4 regions of the Bacillus methanolicus genome follow, and region 1 is predicted to be linked to each of the others. Evidence: riboswitches for the same ligand, from Rfam matches in the RefSeq annotation. Region 1 holds a riboswitch; each other region holds the start of a gene.
The links. Region 1 has a riboswitch for S-adenosylmethionine ahead of C0966_RS06640 (LLM class flavin-dependent oxidoreductase). Riboswitches for the same ligand answer to the same signal wherever they lie in the genome.
Positions count from the first base shown of each region.

Region 2: linked by a shared signal. The riboswitch ahead of C0966_RS00400 (PLP-dependent aspartate aminotransferase family protein) and the one ahead of C0966_RS06640 (LLM class flavin-dependent oxidoreductase) in region 1 are both predicted to bind S-adenosylmethionine.
Region 3: linked by a shared signal. The riboswitch ahead of C0966_RS11865 (O-acetylhomoserine aminocarboxypropyltransferase/cysteine synthase family protein) and the one ahead of C0966_RS06640 (LLM class flavin-dependent oxidoreductase) in region 1 are both predicted to bind S-adenosylmethionine.
Region 4: linked by a shared signal. The riboswitch ahead of metK (methionine adenosyltransferase) and the one ahead of C0966_RS06640 (LLM class flavin-dependent oxidoreductase) in region 1 are both predicted to bind S-adenosylmethionine.

Region 1 is NZ_PNFF01000001.1:1,333,796-1,338,010, reverse strand. It holds gene queD (6-carboxytetrahydropterin synthase QueD) at 1-331, shown strand, start outside; gene queE (7-carboxy-7-deazaguanine synthase QueE) at 324-1,052, shown strand; gene C0966_RS06645 (hypothetical protein) at 1,247-1,837, opposite strand; SAM riboswitch class I at 2,098-2,201, shown strand; gene C0966_RS06640 (LLM class flavin-dependent oxidoreductase) at 2,311-3,699, shown strand; gene C0966_RS06635 (DUF3891 family protein) at 3,847-4,215, opposite strand, start outside.
Region 2 is NZ_PNFF01000001.1:97,809-102,023, reverse strand. It holds gene C0966_RS00405 (aliphatic sulfonate ABC transporter substrate-binding protein) at 1-472, opposite strand, end outside; gene C0966_RS00400 (PLP-dependent aspartate aminotransferase family protein) at 504-2,303, opposite strand; SAM riboswitch class I at 2,436-2,546, opposite strand; gene C0966_RS00395 (trans-sulfuration enzyme family protein) at 2,646-3,788, opposite strand; SAM riboswitch class I at 3,958-4,063, opposite strand; gene C0966_RS00390 (hypothetical protein) at 4,184-4,215, opposite strand, start outside.
Region 3 is NZ_PNFF01000002.1:19,699-23,913, forward strand. It holds gene C0966_RS11860 (methionine ABC transporter ATP-binding protein) at 1-832, opposite strand, end outside; SAM riboswitch class I at 1,030-1,143, opposite strand; gene C0966_RS11865 (O-acetylhomoserine aminocarboxypropyltransferase/cysteine synthase family protein) at 1,289-2,605, opposite strand; SAM riboswitch class I at 2,694-2,794, opposite strand; gene C0966_RS11870 (thioredoxin family protein) at 3,071-3,382, opposite strand; gene C0966_RS11875 (toprim domain-containing protein) at 3,384-3,749, opposite strand; gene gcvH (glycine cleavage system protein GcvH) at 3,941-4,215, opposite strand, start outside.
Region 4 is NZ_PNFF01000001.1:2,308,129-2,312,343, reverse strand. It holds gene pckA (phosphoenolpyruvate carboxykinase (ATP)) at 1-427, opposite strand, end outside; gene C0966_RS11525 (thiol-disulfide oxidoreductase DCC family protein) at 637-1,020, shown strand; SAM riboswitch class I at 1,111-1,236, shown strand; gene metK (methionine adenosyltransferase) at 1,622-2,821, shown strand; gene asnB (asparagine synthase (glutamine-hydrolyzing)) at 3,126-4,215, shown strand, end outside.

The DNA.
Region 1 (4,215 bases):
AAATCTTCACGGCCATACGTATAAAGTTATCTTTGGCTTGAGCGGATATGTGGACGAAAGAGGATTACTGATTGATTTCAGTGATATAAAGGATATTTGGAAACAGGAAATTGAAATTTATCTTGATCATAAATACTTAAATGAAACACTTCCGCCTATGAATACGACTGCAGAAAACATGGTCGTCTGGATTTTTGAAAAAATGAAAGAAGCGTTGGAAAAAGAAGACAGACAGCAAAAATATCTCGGGGCCAGAGTGGAGTTTGTGCGGCTTTATGAAACTCCTACCAGTTATGCGGAAGCTAGACGGGAGTGGATGGAAGTTGAGTAAAATCCCGGTCATGGAGATATTTGGTCCTACCATCCAAGGAGAAGGAATGGTGATTGGACAAAAAACAATGTTTGTAAGAACTGCGGGTTGTGATTATTCATGTTCCTGGTGTGATTCTTCATTTACGTGGGACGGAACAGGCAAGGATTTAGTGAGGCAAATGGAAGCTGAAGAAATTTGGTCTGAGCTTAAAAAGCTTGGCGGGGATGGTTTTTCGTTTGTAACAATTTCAGGCGGCAATCCGGCATTATTAAAAAATTTACGATCCTTGATTCAGCTTTTAAAAGAGAATAACATCAAAATTTGTTTAGAAACACAAGGAAGCAAGTGGCAAGATTGGTTCTTTTATATTGATGAATTAACACTTTCACCGAAACCGCCAAGCTCAAACATGGTCACCGATTTTGACGTACTTGATATGATCATAAAAAACTTAGACCGAAAAAATTCTTCTCAGAATATTAGTTTGAAGATCGTCGTTTTTGATGATCAAGATTATGAATATGCGAAGAAAGTTCATCAAAGATACCCTGATGTCTCATTCTTTTTGCAGGTGGGAAATGAAGACATTACTTCGACCGAAAATCAAAAACTAGTTTCCTATCTTTTAGGAAAATATGAATGGCTTATCAACAAAGTTATGATGGATTCTGACTTAAAAAATGTGAAAGTTCTCCCGCAATTGCATACGTATGTTTGGGGTAATAAACGAGGTGTTTAGTACACTTTTTGAAATGGGCCAAAACATTGGCTCATTTTTTTATTTTGCAAAAGGGATTAAGCAGGTATGGGTTAATAACGAATTCAACCAGAGGAAATCTCGTAAGATAGACATGTGGATAAAATCCTGTCTTGTAACAGTGATCTTCTAATTTGTTTGTCGTTTAATATCCTCCACATCCGATTTAATTTCGTTTACTGCCATTCTAAGTTCTTTTCTAAGTTCGTAAAGTTCTCAATCGTCAAAGTCGCAAAGTGTCTCAAAGTATCTTTGATCTCATCTTGACCTTTTTCCAGTTGAAGTTGTCCGTCCTTAAGCTGGGCAACATCAGACTTCAATTCTATATGTCCTTGTTCCAATCTATGTTGTCCTTCTTTTAGCAAGGCAAAATCAGATTTTAATTCAATTTGTCCTTGCTCCAGTTTATGTTGTCCTTCTTTTAACTCGACAACATCAGACTTCAATTCATTATAGCCTTGCTCTAATCTAAGTTGTCCTTCTTTTAACTCGGCAACATCAGACTTCAGTTCAGTATACCCTTGCTCCAATCGATGTTGTCCTTCTTTAAGCTGGGCAATATCAGACCTCATTTCGATTTGTCCTTGCTTCAACTCAGAAATGTCAGCGTTCATCTCAGTTTGTCCTTGCTTCAACACTGTGATGTCTGATCTTATGGTTTTTAGTTCCTTCGTTTCAATTCTATGTTGTCCATCTTTCAACTCAGTAATATCAGCCTTCAGCGATTGAAGCTCTTTTAAAATATCTCCTAAAATTTTCTTTGTCATTTTTCTCACCTCCTTTGATCACTATTGTATCATAATTAGGTTGCAGTTTATCAAATTGAATTCGATAATAACTAGAAATAAATTAGCTCCAGTTGAAAATTGAATATTCTTAAACCGACTTTTTATAAATTTTTTAAATTTTACAAATTAATATTGACAGTTTATTAAGAATCGTTTAAATTAAAAACCAACAAAATCTATAGAATATTTGGGAATATACGTGCATCAAAATTTTTATTGCAACTTAATAGATCTTCGTTTTCTTATCTAGAGAGGTGGAGGGACTGGCCCGATGAAACTTCGGCAACAGGCTTTTCAAAGTACTGTGCCAATTCCAGCAAGCAAAATGCTTGAAAGATGAGAAAAGAAGTGAGTTTCAATCATGAACCTCTTCTTTTTTCAAAGAAGGGGTTTTTTATTTAGTCAGATGGTAAACGACACAGTAAAAATGAATCGAAAGCGGGGAGAAGATATTGGGAAAACAAATTATTTTGAATGCCTTTGAAATGACAAGTGCGATGCATAATTCTCATGGGCTGTGGAAACATCCGGAAAGCAAAAGGCAGAGACGTTACAAAGAACTTGATTATTGGATTGAAATGGCTAAGCTGTTAGAACGGGGAAAGTTTGATGCTGTTTTTTTTGCCGATGTATTGGGAGTCTATGATACATATAAACAAAGCAAGGAACCGTCCATACGTGATGGTATGCAAATTCCTTTAATTGACGCTGCACTTGTGATCCCGGTTATGGCAAGCGTGACAAAACATTTATCGTTTGCTTTTACGGTTAGTACGACATATGAACCTCCTTTTGCCCATGCAAGACGTTTTTCTACGTTGGACCATTTGACGAAAGGAAGAATCGCGTGGAATGTTGTTACTTCCTATCTGCCTAATGCAGCAAGGAATTTCGGTCTGCATGAGATGATCAAACATGACCGGCGTTATGATATAGCGGATGAGTATTTGGAGGTTTGTTATAAATTATGGGAATCAAGCTGGGAAGATGGGGCTGTCATAGAGGATGTTAAGAATGGAGTTTTGGTAGACCCTGCAAAAGTCCATGAAATCAACCATTCTGGAGAATTTTTTCATGTAGAGGGCCCGCATTTAAGTGAACCTTCTCTGCAGCGTACGCCAGTACTATATCAGGCCGGGGTATCTGAACGGGGAAGGGAATTTGCTGCGAAGCATGCGGAATGTGTATTTGTGGGAGGTCCAACTCCGGAGAGGATCAGGTTCTATACAGAAGATATTAAGAAACGTGCCGAAAAATATGGCCGGAACCCTGACAATATTAAAGTGTTTTCTTTCCTTACAGTTATTGTGGGCGAAACCACTGAGGAAGCGGAGCAAAAATATCAGGAATTAAACCGCCTTTGGAGCCCGGATGCAGCAAAAGCGCAATTTGGCGGGGCGAGCGGTTATGATTTGTCGCAATATGAAAAATCAGATTTGGATCAGCCTTTTGAGTTTAAACCAACAGAACACGGACATTATAAGGCAGCATCCTTAACAAAGGATGCATCGAAAAAACTAAAAATCGGTGAAGCACTTTCCAGGCTCGAAAATATTGACAGGGAGCAAGTGATTGTCGGAAATCCAACAGAAGTAGCAGACGCCATTCAATATCATTTTGAAGCATCCGGTGTTGACGGATTTAACCTAAACCACCTTGTTACACCGGGAAGCCTTGAGGATTTTATCGATTTAGTCGTGCCAATCCTGCAAAAGAGAGGCCTTTACAAAACAGAATATAAAAATGGTACATTAAGGCAAAAGCTCTTTGACCATGGAAGCAGTTTATTGCCAGAAGATCATCCTGGCAGCCAATATAGAAGGATCACTGTTAATAACTAAACGGAAAAGAAGCAAAATATTCCTCTTCAACAAGTGAAGGATTGCACAGCCTTTTGCTTGCTGAAGAGGCACCTAAACATTAGCTTGGATCTAGTTTAAATAATTGCAACCGCTTTCAAATGTTCCAACAGCCAGTTGTGACTATATTCATTTAGGTACGAATTGAACCACTCGTTCTTTTTTCGGTGTGTGTTTGTACGCTTTTGCAATGCCGTAATTCGCTATATCTGCTTTTTTGACTTCTTTTAATGGCACTTTTACAACAACTTCAGAAGAAAATGGAAAGTGAGAAAGGATTATTTTTTCTTTTTCTGCCCATTCGAAAGTGATTTTTTCATGATTAAAGAAAGAAAATCGTTGGCTGAATCCTTCAGCAAACCATTCCGAAGCAGTATGATGTACCATCGGTTCATGCATACAAATATATAAAGATAGATCATCGCAAAAGCGAAGGACTTGTAAATGGAATTTGATCATTTCCTGTGAAGAGTGATGTGTTAGATTCAAATCATTGAT
Region 2 (4,215 bases), 1.2 Mb from region 1:
CCGCTTCATCCAATGCTCTTAAAAGAAAAATGTATGGGTCTGTACCAACGGTTGCAGCTACTTTTTTTCCCTTCAAATCACTAACTGACTGAATTGAAGAATCCTTATTCGTTACAAGCGCCGTCCATTCAGGCTTGGAAAAAATATAAACCGATTCAATTGGTGCTCCTTTTGCTTTTGCCATTAAGGCTGCTGCTCCTGCTGTTGAACCGAAATCCACGCTTTTGCTGTTTAAAAACTCAAGCGCCTTGTTGCTGCCTTGGCTAAGAACATATTCCACTTTAATACCTTCTTTTTCAAAGACTTCTTCAGCCCAGCCAAACTCTTTCAAAATAAGGCTCGTCGGGGAATAGTAAGCATAATCAAGCACAATTTTTTCAGGTTTTTCTCCTTTTGCACCCGTGCTGTTCGAGCAGCCGGCAACTCCGAACAATAGCAGCAATCCTGCCAATATTCCAAACCATTTCTTCATCTCATTAGTCTCCTCTCTTCTCTCCTAATCTTTAAATCTCGCATGCATAAGTGACAATTGTTCCTCGGAGGCGCTGCGCTTCTTTATACGTACAGCGATTATGAACAACCTCGAGTCCTGCTTCTTTTGCAATTTCCACTGCTTTTGGTGAAATAACGCCTTCCTGAAGCCAGAAAACTTTTGGCTGAACTTCTGCCGCTTCTTTTGCAATCTCAATTGCTGCCTCTGGGCTGCGGAAGATTTGCACAATGTCAATCTTAAATGGAACTGATTTTAAATCAGGATATGCTTGTTCTCCAAGTACTTCTGTTTCTCTCGGATTGACCGGAACAATTTTATATCCAAGCCGCTTCATTTTCCGTGCCAATCGATTGCTCGGACGCCCCGGGTTGCTGCTTAAACCGACAATTGCCAGCGTTTTTGGCCGCTGTATTTCTTTCCCATCAACAACTTCCCGGACAAATGGCGATTGGAGCGCCCAGCGGATAACCCCCTCGTCATTTACTGCCGTATCTCCTTTTTCAGCACCCTTTGAAGAAATTCCGGTCGCCTGATAAAAAGCCTGGTCTAAATCATTTATCAGATCACGAACCGATTCAAGCCCAACAGACAAACGGATCAATTCTTCACTGACACCTGTTTTCTTAAGATCTTCTGCACTCAACTGCTGATGTGTCGTTGAAGCCGGATGTATAATGAGTGACTTCGCGTCCCCGACATTAGCAACATGGGACCATAAAGCTATATGGTCGATTACTTTTTTACCCGCTTCCCGGCCGCCTTTAATTCCGAAATTCACAATTGAACCAAAGCCGTTTCTCAAGTATTTTTTCGCAAGTTCGTGAGCAGGGTGGTCTTCCAGGCCAGGGTATGATACCCACTCTACTGCCGGATGAGATTTCAAAAATTGAGCAACCTTTAACGCATTTTCAGTATGTTTTTCCATCCGAAGATGAAGCGTTTCAAGCCCTTGCAGCAACAGGAATGCATTTTGCGGGCTTAAGCAAGAACCAAAGTCCCTTAACAGCTGAACTCTCAGCTTTGTACTAAAGGCTAACGTTCCAAAATCATTTGCATATCTGATGCCGTTGTAGCTTGGATCAGGTTCTGTGAATCCAGGGAATTTTCCGTTATTCCAGTTGAAGCGCCCCCCATCAATAACAAGGCCGCCAATCGCTGTACCGTGTCCGCCAATCCATTTAGTTGCCGAGTGAACGACAATATCAGCTCCCCATTGAATCGGTTTGCAAATGTATGGGGTGGCAAACGTATTATCTATTATCAATGGAATTCCATTTTCATGCGCAATCTCTGCCACCGCTTCAATATCTAAAACATGAAGGCTCGGATTTCCGATAATCTCTCCATATAGAGCTTTCGTTTTTGGTGTAATCGCTTTGCGGAAATTTTCCGGATCTTTTGGATCGACAAAATGAACATTAATTCCGTATTTCGGAAGTGTAACGGCGAATAAATTATATGTACCACCGTAAAGATTGGATGCTGCAACAATTTCATCACCTGCCTGAGCAATATTCATAATGGATAAAGCAATTGCTGCCATTCCTGATGAAGTGGCAACTGCTGCTACTCCGTCTTCAAGCAGGGCAATTCTCTTTTCGAGGACATCGACTGTTGGATTTCCTATTCTTGAATAAATGTTTCCAGGTTCATCGAGCGAAAATAAGCTCTGGGCATGTTCGGTGTTATGAAATACATATGAGGTTGTTTGGTAAATCGGAACAGCCCGAGAACCGGTTGTTGGATCCGGTGATTGCCCTCCATGTAAAAGAATCGTCTCTACATCGTACGTATCATATTGTTTTGCCATTGTTTTTTCCTCCTAAATATAATTATTTTTATTGGTTTAGTAGGTTTAATACTTACATTTATTTGTGTTTTTTTACTATTCCGAAATCTATTTACGAAAAAACCCCCTCTTCATAAGAAGAGGGGGTTCCTCCTCTTATCTTTCAGACAATGAATTGTCTGCAGGAATTGGCACCTTTTCAAGCATTGCTTGAAGGTTGCCGGACTTCATCGGGCCTGATCCCTCCGTCACTCTTGATAAGAGATTGCTGATATTCTAATTTTAATCAATTAAAATATTAATTCGTTAACTTTATAAAGGATTATAATTTAGTTTATGAATCAAGTCAAACATAATTTTTCATTAAACAGAATTTTCAATCGCTTTTTCGAACACTTGAATGATGTCTTCCGGATGTTCAATTCCGACTGATATACGGACAACTTCTTTCGTGATTCCTAATGCTTCTCTTGCTTTAGGAGGCAGAGCACGGTGGGAAGTTGACATCGGATGTGAAACAGTCGTTTCCACTCCGGCAAGCGTCGGAATAATTTTCACCCAAGAAAGTGCACGGAAAAACTTATTTACATCCACTATTTTCGATAGCTCGATTGTGACGATCGCCCCAAAGCCTTCTTCTGAATGGTCAAAAGGATAGTATACTTTAGCCACATTTTCATTTGTCTTTAGAGCTTCGGCCAGCTTCCTGGCATTCTGAGACTGGCTTTTCATTCTTAAAGCGAGAGTTTTCAATCCACGGCATGTAAGCCACGCTTCAAACGGACTGACATTCGCACCGAGATTCACCACTTTTTTCCGTGCTTTGGCAACCATCTCTTCTTTGCCGACAACCACACCGGCCGTAATATCACTGTGTCCGCCAATATATTTTGTCGCACTATGAATAACTAAATCTGCCCCTAGTTTATAAGGATTGCAATGGTAAGGAGATGCAAATGTGTTATCAACAATTGTGACAAGATTGTACTTTTTGGCAAGATCCACAACAGCTTCAAGATTTTCAACTCTCAACAGCGGATTCGTAATTGACTCTGTGTAAAGGAGCTTTGTATTAGACTGAATCGCCTGTTCAACCTGTTGAAGGTCTGAAAATGGTACAAAAGTGGTCTCAATTCCAAGTTGGTTCAATTCATTTTTTAATAAATGAAAGCTTCCTCCATACAGGTCATCTGCAGCAACAATGTGATCACCGCTCTTAACTGCTGACAGCACCCCGGCAAGAATCGCTGAAATCCCGGAAGATGTCGCAACACCTGCTGGAGCCCCCTCGATAGCTGCCACTGCTTCACCGAGTTCATCAGTATTCGGATTGCCCGTACGGGTATATAAGTAGTTGCCTTCTCCCTTGTAATATCGTTCAAGATCATTAAGATCGTCAAACGTAAACGCGGAAGTTTGATAAATCGGGGTAACTTTACTTTTGATCGGGAGTTTTTGTTTTTTTACACTGTGCAATAAATTCGTTTCAAACCTCTCCGTCAACATTTCCACCTTCTTCAAAAAAATTGAAACTTTATCGAGGCTCATATTATGTAGAACAAATCAGATCCAAGCGCCCGTTACCTTCCACCTATATAGGTGAGGAACTACGGGTGATTAGAACATGATAATAAAAAACCTCTTCACAAAGAAGAGGCGTAAAGTTCATATCCTCCTCTTATCTTCCAGAACTTCTGTCTGCAGGATTTGGCACCTTTGCAATGAACCATGCAGGTTGCCGGGCTTCACAGGGCCTGTCCCTCCGCCTCTCCTGATAAGAGTATAATTTCTAAAATTCATAATATTAGCTGGAGTATAACAAAAAACGAGTTGATTCGTCAACTGGGTTTTTAAGATTAAAAGAGGTCCGTTTGAACGAATCCTCTTTCGGTGCCCATCAGTTAATCCTCGGGATTGTTTTGATTTTTTTTGT
Region 3 (4,215 bases), on a different contig from region 1:
GTTGAGCAGCATCCCCGACAAACGTCAGCTTGACTACTTGTCCATGCGGATAGCTATCAAGCAAGTGCTGAACGGTTTCTTTTGTTTCCTCAGGTTCTGTAACCTGTTGAACAAACCTCTTTGTAATCGGCTGCTGAGGGTTCTTAAATACTTCCAGGACAGATCCGAGTTCAACGACTTTGCCGCCTTCCATGACCGCAACGCGATGGCATATTTTTCTGATGACATGCATTTCATGCGTAATCAGGACGATGGTTAAACCTAACCGCTTATTTATATCCACAAGCAATTCAAGAATGGAATCGGTTGTTTGCGGATCCAATGCAGATGTTGCTTCATCACACAAAAGGACTTTTGGATTGTTGGCAAGTGCCCTGGCAATACCAACTCTTTGCTTTTGTCCGCCGCTGAGCTGAGAAGGGTATGCATCTTCTCTTCCTTCAAGCCCGACAAGCTTTATTAACTCATCCACGCGTTTAAGCCGTTCTGTTCGATTGACTCCTGCAATTTCAAGGGGAAATGCGATATTTTCGCGAACGGTGCGAGACCAAAGCAAGTTGAAGTGTTGGAAAATCATGCCGATTTCGTGGCGGGCTTTTCGCAGCTCACTCCCTCTGATTTTTGAAACTTCCCTGCCCGCTACTGTGATGGAACCTTCTGTCGGAATTTCAAGACCGTTCAGCATCCGGATTAATGTACTTTTACCGGCGCCGCTATAGCCAATGACTCCAAAGATCTCTCCTTCTTTTATCTCTAGGTTGACATTATCAACCGCTTTCACTTGGCCGTGTTTGGAAGGATAAATCTTTTTCACGTTTTTTATTGTAATCAAATGATTCACCTTCTTTATATCCGAGTTAACACATAGATCGTTATCATTTTGTAATCTCAGGCTGCTTATTGGTGTTTCAACTTATATTTCAACAGGAGACGGAAATTCATTCGGCATTTCCGCTGCTCGCCCTGTTCGGATTATATAAAAAGCCTTTCTGCACATGAGCAGAAAGGCTTTATCATTATCTATCCTTTCTCTCATCTTTCAAAGCTTATGCTTTGTGTGAATTGGCACCATTTCACTGCATAAATGGCAGTGACGGTTGCCGGGTTTCATAGGGCACATCCCTCCACCTCTCTTGATAAGAGCGAAACATCATTCTCTATTCAATTAATAATTTAATAGATTTAAGCAACAATTAATTACAAACGTTATCCTATCACGGATATAAAAAGGTGTCAATGACATATTTTTGCATTATTATTTGTTGATTATAAGTCATTTTTTGAATTTCTAAGCTTTTGCGGAGAGTGATGTAATACCTGTAGCCGCTTCAATTGCCTGCTCAAGGTCTTCAATTAAGTCATCCACATGCTCGATGCCGACTGAAAGACGAATGAGATCCTCAGGAACCCCGGCAGCTTTTAATCCTTCAGCATCTAACTGCTGATGAGTAGTGCTTGCCGGATGGATGATTAAACTTTTTGCATCTCCGACATTGGCAACATGCGCCCAAAGTGTTAGAGAATTGATCAGTTTGGCGCCGGCCTCCCGTCCTCCTTCGATTCCGAAAACAACGATTGAGCCAGCTCCTTTTGGCAAATACTTTTCTGCAAGAGCTTTATCAGGATGGCTTTCATGTCCTGGATACAAAATCCATTTTACAGCCGGATGGTTTTCCAAATAGCTGACGATTTTTTGTGCGTTTGCAACGTGTTCTTTCATCCGCACATGGAGCGTCTCCAGACCCAAAGTGAATTGGAAAGCATTTTGCGGGCTTAATGCCGGGCCCAAATCTCTAAGAAGCTGAACACGGGCTTTTACAATATAAGCGAGAGGACCAAGCGCCTCACTGTAAACAATATTATGATAGCTTGGATCCGGTTCAGTGAAACCAGGGAATTTTGGTGAATTCCAATTGAATTTTCCGCCATCGACAATAATTCCGCCTAATGTTGTTCCATTTCCTACAATCCATTTTGTTGCAGAATGGATGACAATATCGGCTCCATGCTCGATTGGACGGCAAAGGTATGGGGTGGCAAATGTATTATCAATTATCAACGGAATTCCCGCTTCATGGGCAATATTTGCAACTTTTTCAATGTCCAGCACTCTTAAAGAAGGGTTCCCGATTGTTTCAGCAAAAACAGCCTTTGTTTTTTCCGTAATAGCCTTGCGGAAATTTTCCGGATCGGTAGAATCAACCAACTTAACATTGATGCCATATTTCGGAAGCGTAACAGTAAATAGGTTGTACGTTCCTCCATATAGATTGGAAGCTGCTACAATTTCGTCTCCTGCTTCAGCAATATTTAAGATAGCGAGAGTGATGGCAGTCTGTCCGCTGGCAAGTGCCAACGCGCCAACACCGCCTTCAAGCAATGCAACCCTCTCTTCGAATACTGTGACAGTTGGATTGTGAATCCGTGTATAAATATAGCCAGGCTCTTTTAATGCAAATAGATTTGCAGCATGTTCCGTATTCTTAAATTGATAAGCGTTATTTTGATAGATTGGCACAGCTCTTGCCCCTGTTACCGGATCAGGAGATAACCCCCCGTGAACTCCTAATGTTTCAAGGCGATAATTCTTTTGTTTTTCTGTCATCATCAACTCTCCTTAAAATTAATGAAAATTTTTTCAAAATATAGATAAAAAAACCCTCTTCCATAAGAAGAGGGGTCTTGATCATCTCTTCTTATCTTTCAGAGCGGCTGCTCTGCTGGAATTAGCACCGTGTATAAAACCGGTTGCCGGGCTTCATTGGGCCAGTCCCTCCGCCGCTCTAGATAAGATTATAATTTTTTCCGTCAAACTAGTTAGAATATTTAAAATGATATTATCATCTTTTATTCTCATAGTCAACTAATATTATCCTTTTAGTAAGAAATTAATTTCAGCATTAATATATTCCTTGTTATTTGTTAATACCTCTATCACACGTTCGACATTAAAAATAACAATACCGATCATTTCCCGAGAAATATGTCAAATCATACAACTTCACGATTATTCTAGTTTTATTTAGTCTAAAAAAAAAAATGAACCAGGATTAAAACACCTGATTCTTCATTAACTTAATGTCGTTTTAATTTTATCCAATAAATAAGGAACAGAACGAAGAGCATAGATTTTTTCCATCAATTCCCCATCTTTTACCAAAAGTAAACACGGCACACTTTCAATTGAAAGCTCTTTTGCAAGATCGGGCATATAATTTAAATCCGCTTTACCGAAGGGAATCAACGGCAGTAATTCTGAAACAACTTCAAGCATCTTTCCTCCAACCTGGCATGTTCCGCATAAAGGAGTATAAAAATAGATCGCTGCTGTTTTTTTATCTTTCACTGAATTTTTTATATCTTGCTGTGTCCATTCCTTCATCTTAAAAATAATCATCCTTTTTTAAATAATGGGTGTGAACATCAATGTTCGCTCCTAATAGTACGGTTGCTAAATGATGTTCCGGCGCAGTCGCTACTTCCCTGTACATCCTGTCAATGTATAAATGTTCAGCGTTAGGAAATTCCCTTTTTAATAGCTTGCGCAGCTTTTCACCTGCTTCATCTGAATCAACAAGTATATAAACATCCTTTTCAAAAAGGAGATCAATCCATTCATCAAGCTTTGTCATACTGATTGTTCCATTTGTGCAAAAAATTTCAACAGGCTCCTTTACAATGCTTTTGACTTTTCTTTTATCAGATTTTCCTTCAACAATTAAGACTTTCTCAATTTTTTCTTCGATCATCTTTATCACCTGTGAATAGAGTAATATTCTTACATCACCATATTCAGTTTTCGTTCTTTTTGTGTAATCTCCTCCATTGCAGATAACTCTATTGTTACTTATTTTTAGAATGATTGCAAAAGACAAGCCTTGGAAATACGTTTGTAAAAATCATGAAAAAAACGCCTTGAAACTTCAAGGCGCTTTCAAAATTAATCTTCTTTTATCATTTCTTCATATTGTTCAGCTGTCATTAAGTTGTCGACTTCACTTATATCAGATGGTTCGATTACAATCATCCATGCTTTTTCATACGGAGATTCATTTACAAATTCAGGGTTGTCATTCAATTCTTCATTTACTTCTACAACCGTGCCGCTAATCGGCGCATATAATTCGGAAACAGTTTTTACAGATTCGACGCTACCAAATGGCTCATCGGCAGTCACTTTGTCTCCTACTTCAGGAAGTTCAACGAAAACAATGT
Region 4 (4,215 bases), 970 kb from region 1:
CTGTAGGGCGGATAAATAATTGATGGGCAAACAGGTTGTGCCATGCATATTCATTTATTACCTGAATCGGCATGCGGTACTTTTTGTCAGCTCCCGCAAATCCTTTGAATACAAATATTTCTTCTTTTTCCTTTAAGTAGTTTATTACTTTATTATATAGTTTATTAAATGCTTCTTCAGAAATTGGCTGGTTAACAGAGCCCCAATCGATTTTATCTTTTGTAGAAGCTTCTTCCACGATATATTTATCCTTAGGCGAACGCCCGGTGTATTTCCCGGTTGTGGCACGAACTGCTCCGGTTGATGTTAAAGCCCCTTCTTTACGGTATAACACTTTTTCCACTAATTGAGGGACGGACAATTGAATTTGAACATTACTTCCTTTTAACAAATCAGTCAACTCGTTCGGAATCGTAACAGAATTCATCTGATGATTACCTTCCTTTTTCATTTGTTTTTTGTAAGTGGTTACATATCAATTAGTATAACACTTTTAAATAATTAGTCTATACTATATATGAAAGTTTCAATAATATTTTAAAAAATGTACTTTTGAACTGTTTTTAAAATAGTATGTTAAAATAGACATAAATTATGATTTATCTGCCCAAGTCTTATGTTTAACAAATAATAGGAATGATCATCTTGAAAACCATTGCGTTGTACGATCAAACATGCTCATTATGCCAGGAAACAAAGAGAATATTCAACAAACTCGATTGGCTTGGCAAAGTTGAGTGGATCTCCCTTCAGGAGTATGAGAAAAAGCAAAGCTGCTTTCCGTTTCGAAAAGAAGATTTAAGGAAAGAACTTCATATTGTTACTCCGTCCAACAAAATCTATAAAGGATTTTATGCAGTAAGGCGCTTGCTTGTTCTTTTACCTGCAACGTTTTTCTTTGGGATTTTGATCCATGCTCCCCTCGTTGACAGGATTGGGAGTCCCATTTATAAATGGGTGGCAAAAAACAGGCATAAATTTCTGCGGAAAAATTGCGACAGCGGAAGTTGCTCCCTATAGAAAAACATAGGTCCAGCGCAGAATTTAGGCAAAAAAAACAATTGACATCGTTTAACACAATGAGATATGATTTAACCTTGAACGGATACTCTCTTATCCCGAGATGGTGGAGGGACAGGCCCGATGAAACCCAGCAACCTGCTCTATGATGAAATACAGACGTCTAGAGAAAAGGTGCTAACCTGAGGCAAGGATAAAGTCCTTGAACGATAAGAGTGAAAGGCGCAAACCTGACGTTTTCAACCTTTCCTCATGTGCGGGAAGGTTTTTTATTTTGTTTATTTCAAAGGGCATGCAGTCTTTCGTTTTGACAAAAACAATCTATGGCAATAATGCCGGAAAAAATTTAGTTAAGGCATCATAAAACTGCCATGTTTATTTCATACTAATGGGAATGAGTACCGTATCAATTGAGGTTATGGAAATACGATTTGTGAGTTGTCAAGCCCCCAGTGCACAGGTTCGGGGGTCATAAGCCGCCCTGCTGCGGGGCTGAAAAGATGCCTCCTCGCAGATCGTCTTATGCCTGCAGGGACTAATGCGAGGCGCTTCCATTTTCCTGTAACCTCGCTCTATATTATGAAATAAAGGAGGAAGTCAGTTGTCAAAAAAACGTCGTTTATTTACTTCTGAATCAGTAACTGAAGGTCATCCCGATAAAATTTGTGACCAAATTTCGGATGCAATCTTAGATGCCATTTTAGCAAAAGATGCGAATGCTCGTGTTGCTGCTGAAACATCTGTAACTACTGGTTTGGTGTTGGTTACCGGAGAAATCACAACTTCTACGTATGTAGACATCCCTAAAATTGTTCGTGAAACAGTTGCAAATATTGGCTACACCCGTGCAAAATACGGTTTTGATGCTGAAACATGTGCGGTATTAACTTCTATTGATGAGCAGTCTCCTGATATTGCTATGGGTGTTGACAAGGCTCTTGAAGCTCGTGAAGGCCAAATGACTGATGAAGAGATCGAAGCGATCGGAGCAGGAGACCAGGGATTAATGTTCGGCTTTGCCTGCAACGAAACAAAAGAGCTTATGCCTTTGCCAATCTCTCTTGCTCATAAGCTTGCCCGCCGATTAACGGAAGTGCGGAAAGAAGAGATTCTTCCTTACCTTCGTCCGGATGGAAAAACTCAGGTGACTGTTGAGTATGATGAAAACGATAAGCCTGTACGCATCGATACAATCGTTATTTCTACTCAGCATCATCCTGAAATTACACTTGAGCAAATTCAGCGTAATATTAAAGAATATGTTATTGACCCGGTTGTTCCAAAAGAATTAATCGATGAAAATACAAAATACTTCATCAACCCGACAGGCCGATTCGTTATCGGAGGCCCTCAAGGGGATGCCGGCCTAACAGGTCGCAAAATTATCGTTGATACTTATGGGGGTTATGCACGCCACGGCGGCGGTGCTTTCTCTGGCAAGGATCCTACAAAAGTTGACCGTTCAGCTGCTTATGCGGCACGGTATGTTGCGAAAAATATCGTAGCTGCTGGACTTGCAGAAAAAGTTGAGGTTCAGCTTGCATATGCGATCGGAGTTGCCAAGCCGGTATCGATTTCAATTGATACATTTGGTACAGGAAAAGTTAGTGAAGATGTTCTTGTTGACCTTGTCAACAAAAACTTTGACCTTCGCCCTGCAGGGATCATTAAGATGCTAGACCTTCGCCGTCCGATTTACAAACAGACTGCAGCATACGGCCATTTTGGACGCAATGATATCGACCTTCCTTGGGAGCGTACGGATAAAGCAGAAGCTTTAAAGCAACAGGCACAAATTTAACATTCGATGGGAGTTGCATTGAATTATGTAACTCCCGTTTTATTTCTCCGTCTATTTTTTGTGGAAAAGGGGCGGAGCTACATGCTCGTTTTTTAGAGAGCTGTCAATTGGGGTTTACTTCGATATAAATTCGTGTAAACTTCAATTAATACCTGATTTTTCCCGGCGATTTTTTTGTGTTCTAAGTGCATTTTTAATGTGAATAGTGGTAGTATTAGAGAGTATGTTTTTGTTGAATGACGAATGATTACAGGTAATAATTTTTTATATTATTTTCGAAAAAACGGAGAAGGTGACGTACATAATGTGTGGTTTTATTGGTTGTGTACATGAGAAAGCACAAGAATATCGCAACGAACAAAAACTGCTGTTTAAAAATATGAATAATATTATTACCCATCGCGGACCGGATGATGACGGCTATTTCTTTGATGACCATATACAATTCGGTTTCCGTCGTTTGAGCATCATTGATCTGGAATCCGGCCACCAGCCTTTAAGTTATGAAAATGAACGTTATTGGATCATTTTTAACGGAGAAGTTTATAACTATGTTGAACTTCGCGAAGAGCTGCTTAAAGAAGGGCTTACATTTGCTACAGAATCTGATACAGAGGTTATTGTTGCCCTTTACAGCCATTTGAAAGAAAAGGCGGTTGAAAAGCTTCGCGGCATGTTCGCATTTGTGATTTGGGATAAACAGGAGCAAACCCTGTACGGTGCACGCGATCCTTTTGGTATTAAGCCTTTCTTCTATTTTGAAGATGGTGACAAAACGTTCTTTGCATCTGAAAAGAAAAGTATTCTATTAGCAATTGAGAACGATGTATTAAACTACGAGTCATTGCAGCATTATTTAACGTATCAATTTGTGCCAGAACCAAATACGTTGTCTGAAGGAATAAAAAAACTTGAGCCCGGCCATTATTTTATCAAAAAAGTCGGCTCGCCAATGGAAATTAAGCGTTATTGGAAGGCTTCTTTCAACCCTGTTCATAAATCAGAAGATGAATTTATTAAAGAAATTCGAGATGTTTTATTTGATTCAGTAAAAATTCACATGCGAAGCGATGTGCCTGTCGGTTCATTCCTTTCAGGTGGAATCGATTCTTCCCTTATTGCTTCGATTGCAAAAGAGTTTCATCCTGCAATAAAGACATTCTCAGTAGGGTTTGGACGCAATGGATTCAGTGAAATTGATGTAGCGAAAGAGACGGCTGAGAAGCTTGGCGTTGAAAACATCAGCTATGTGATTTCGCCTGAAGAATATATGAACGAACTTCCGAAAATTATGTGGCATATGGATGATCCGCTTGCAGACCCTGCATGCGTTCCATTATATTTTGTTGCACGCGAAGCAAGAAAGCATGTGACGGTTGTTTTATCCGGTGAAG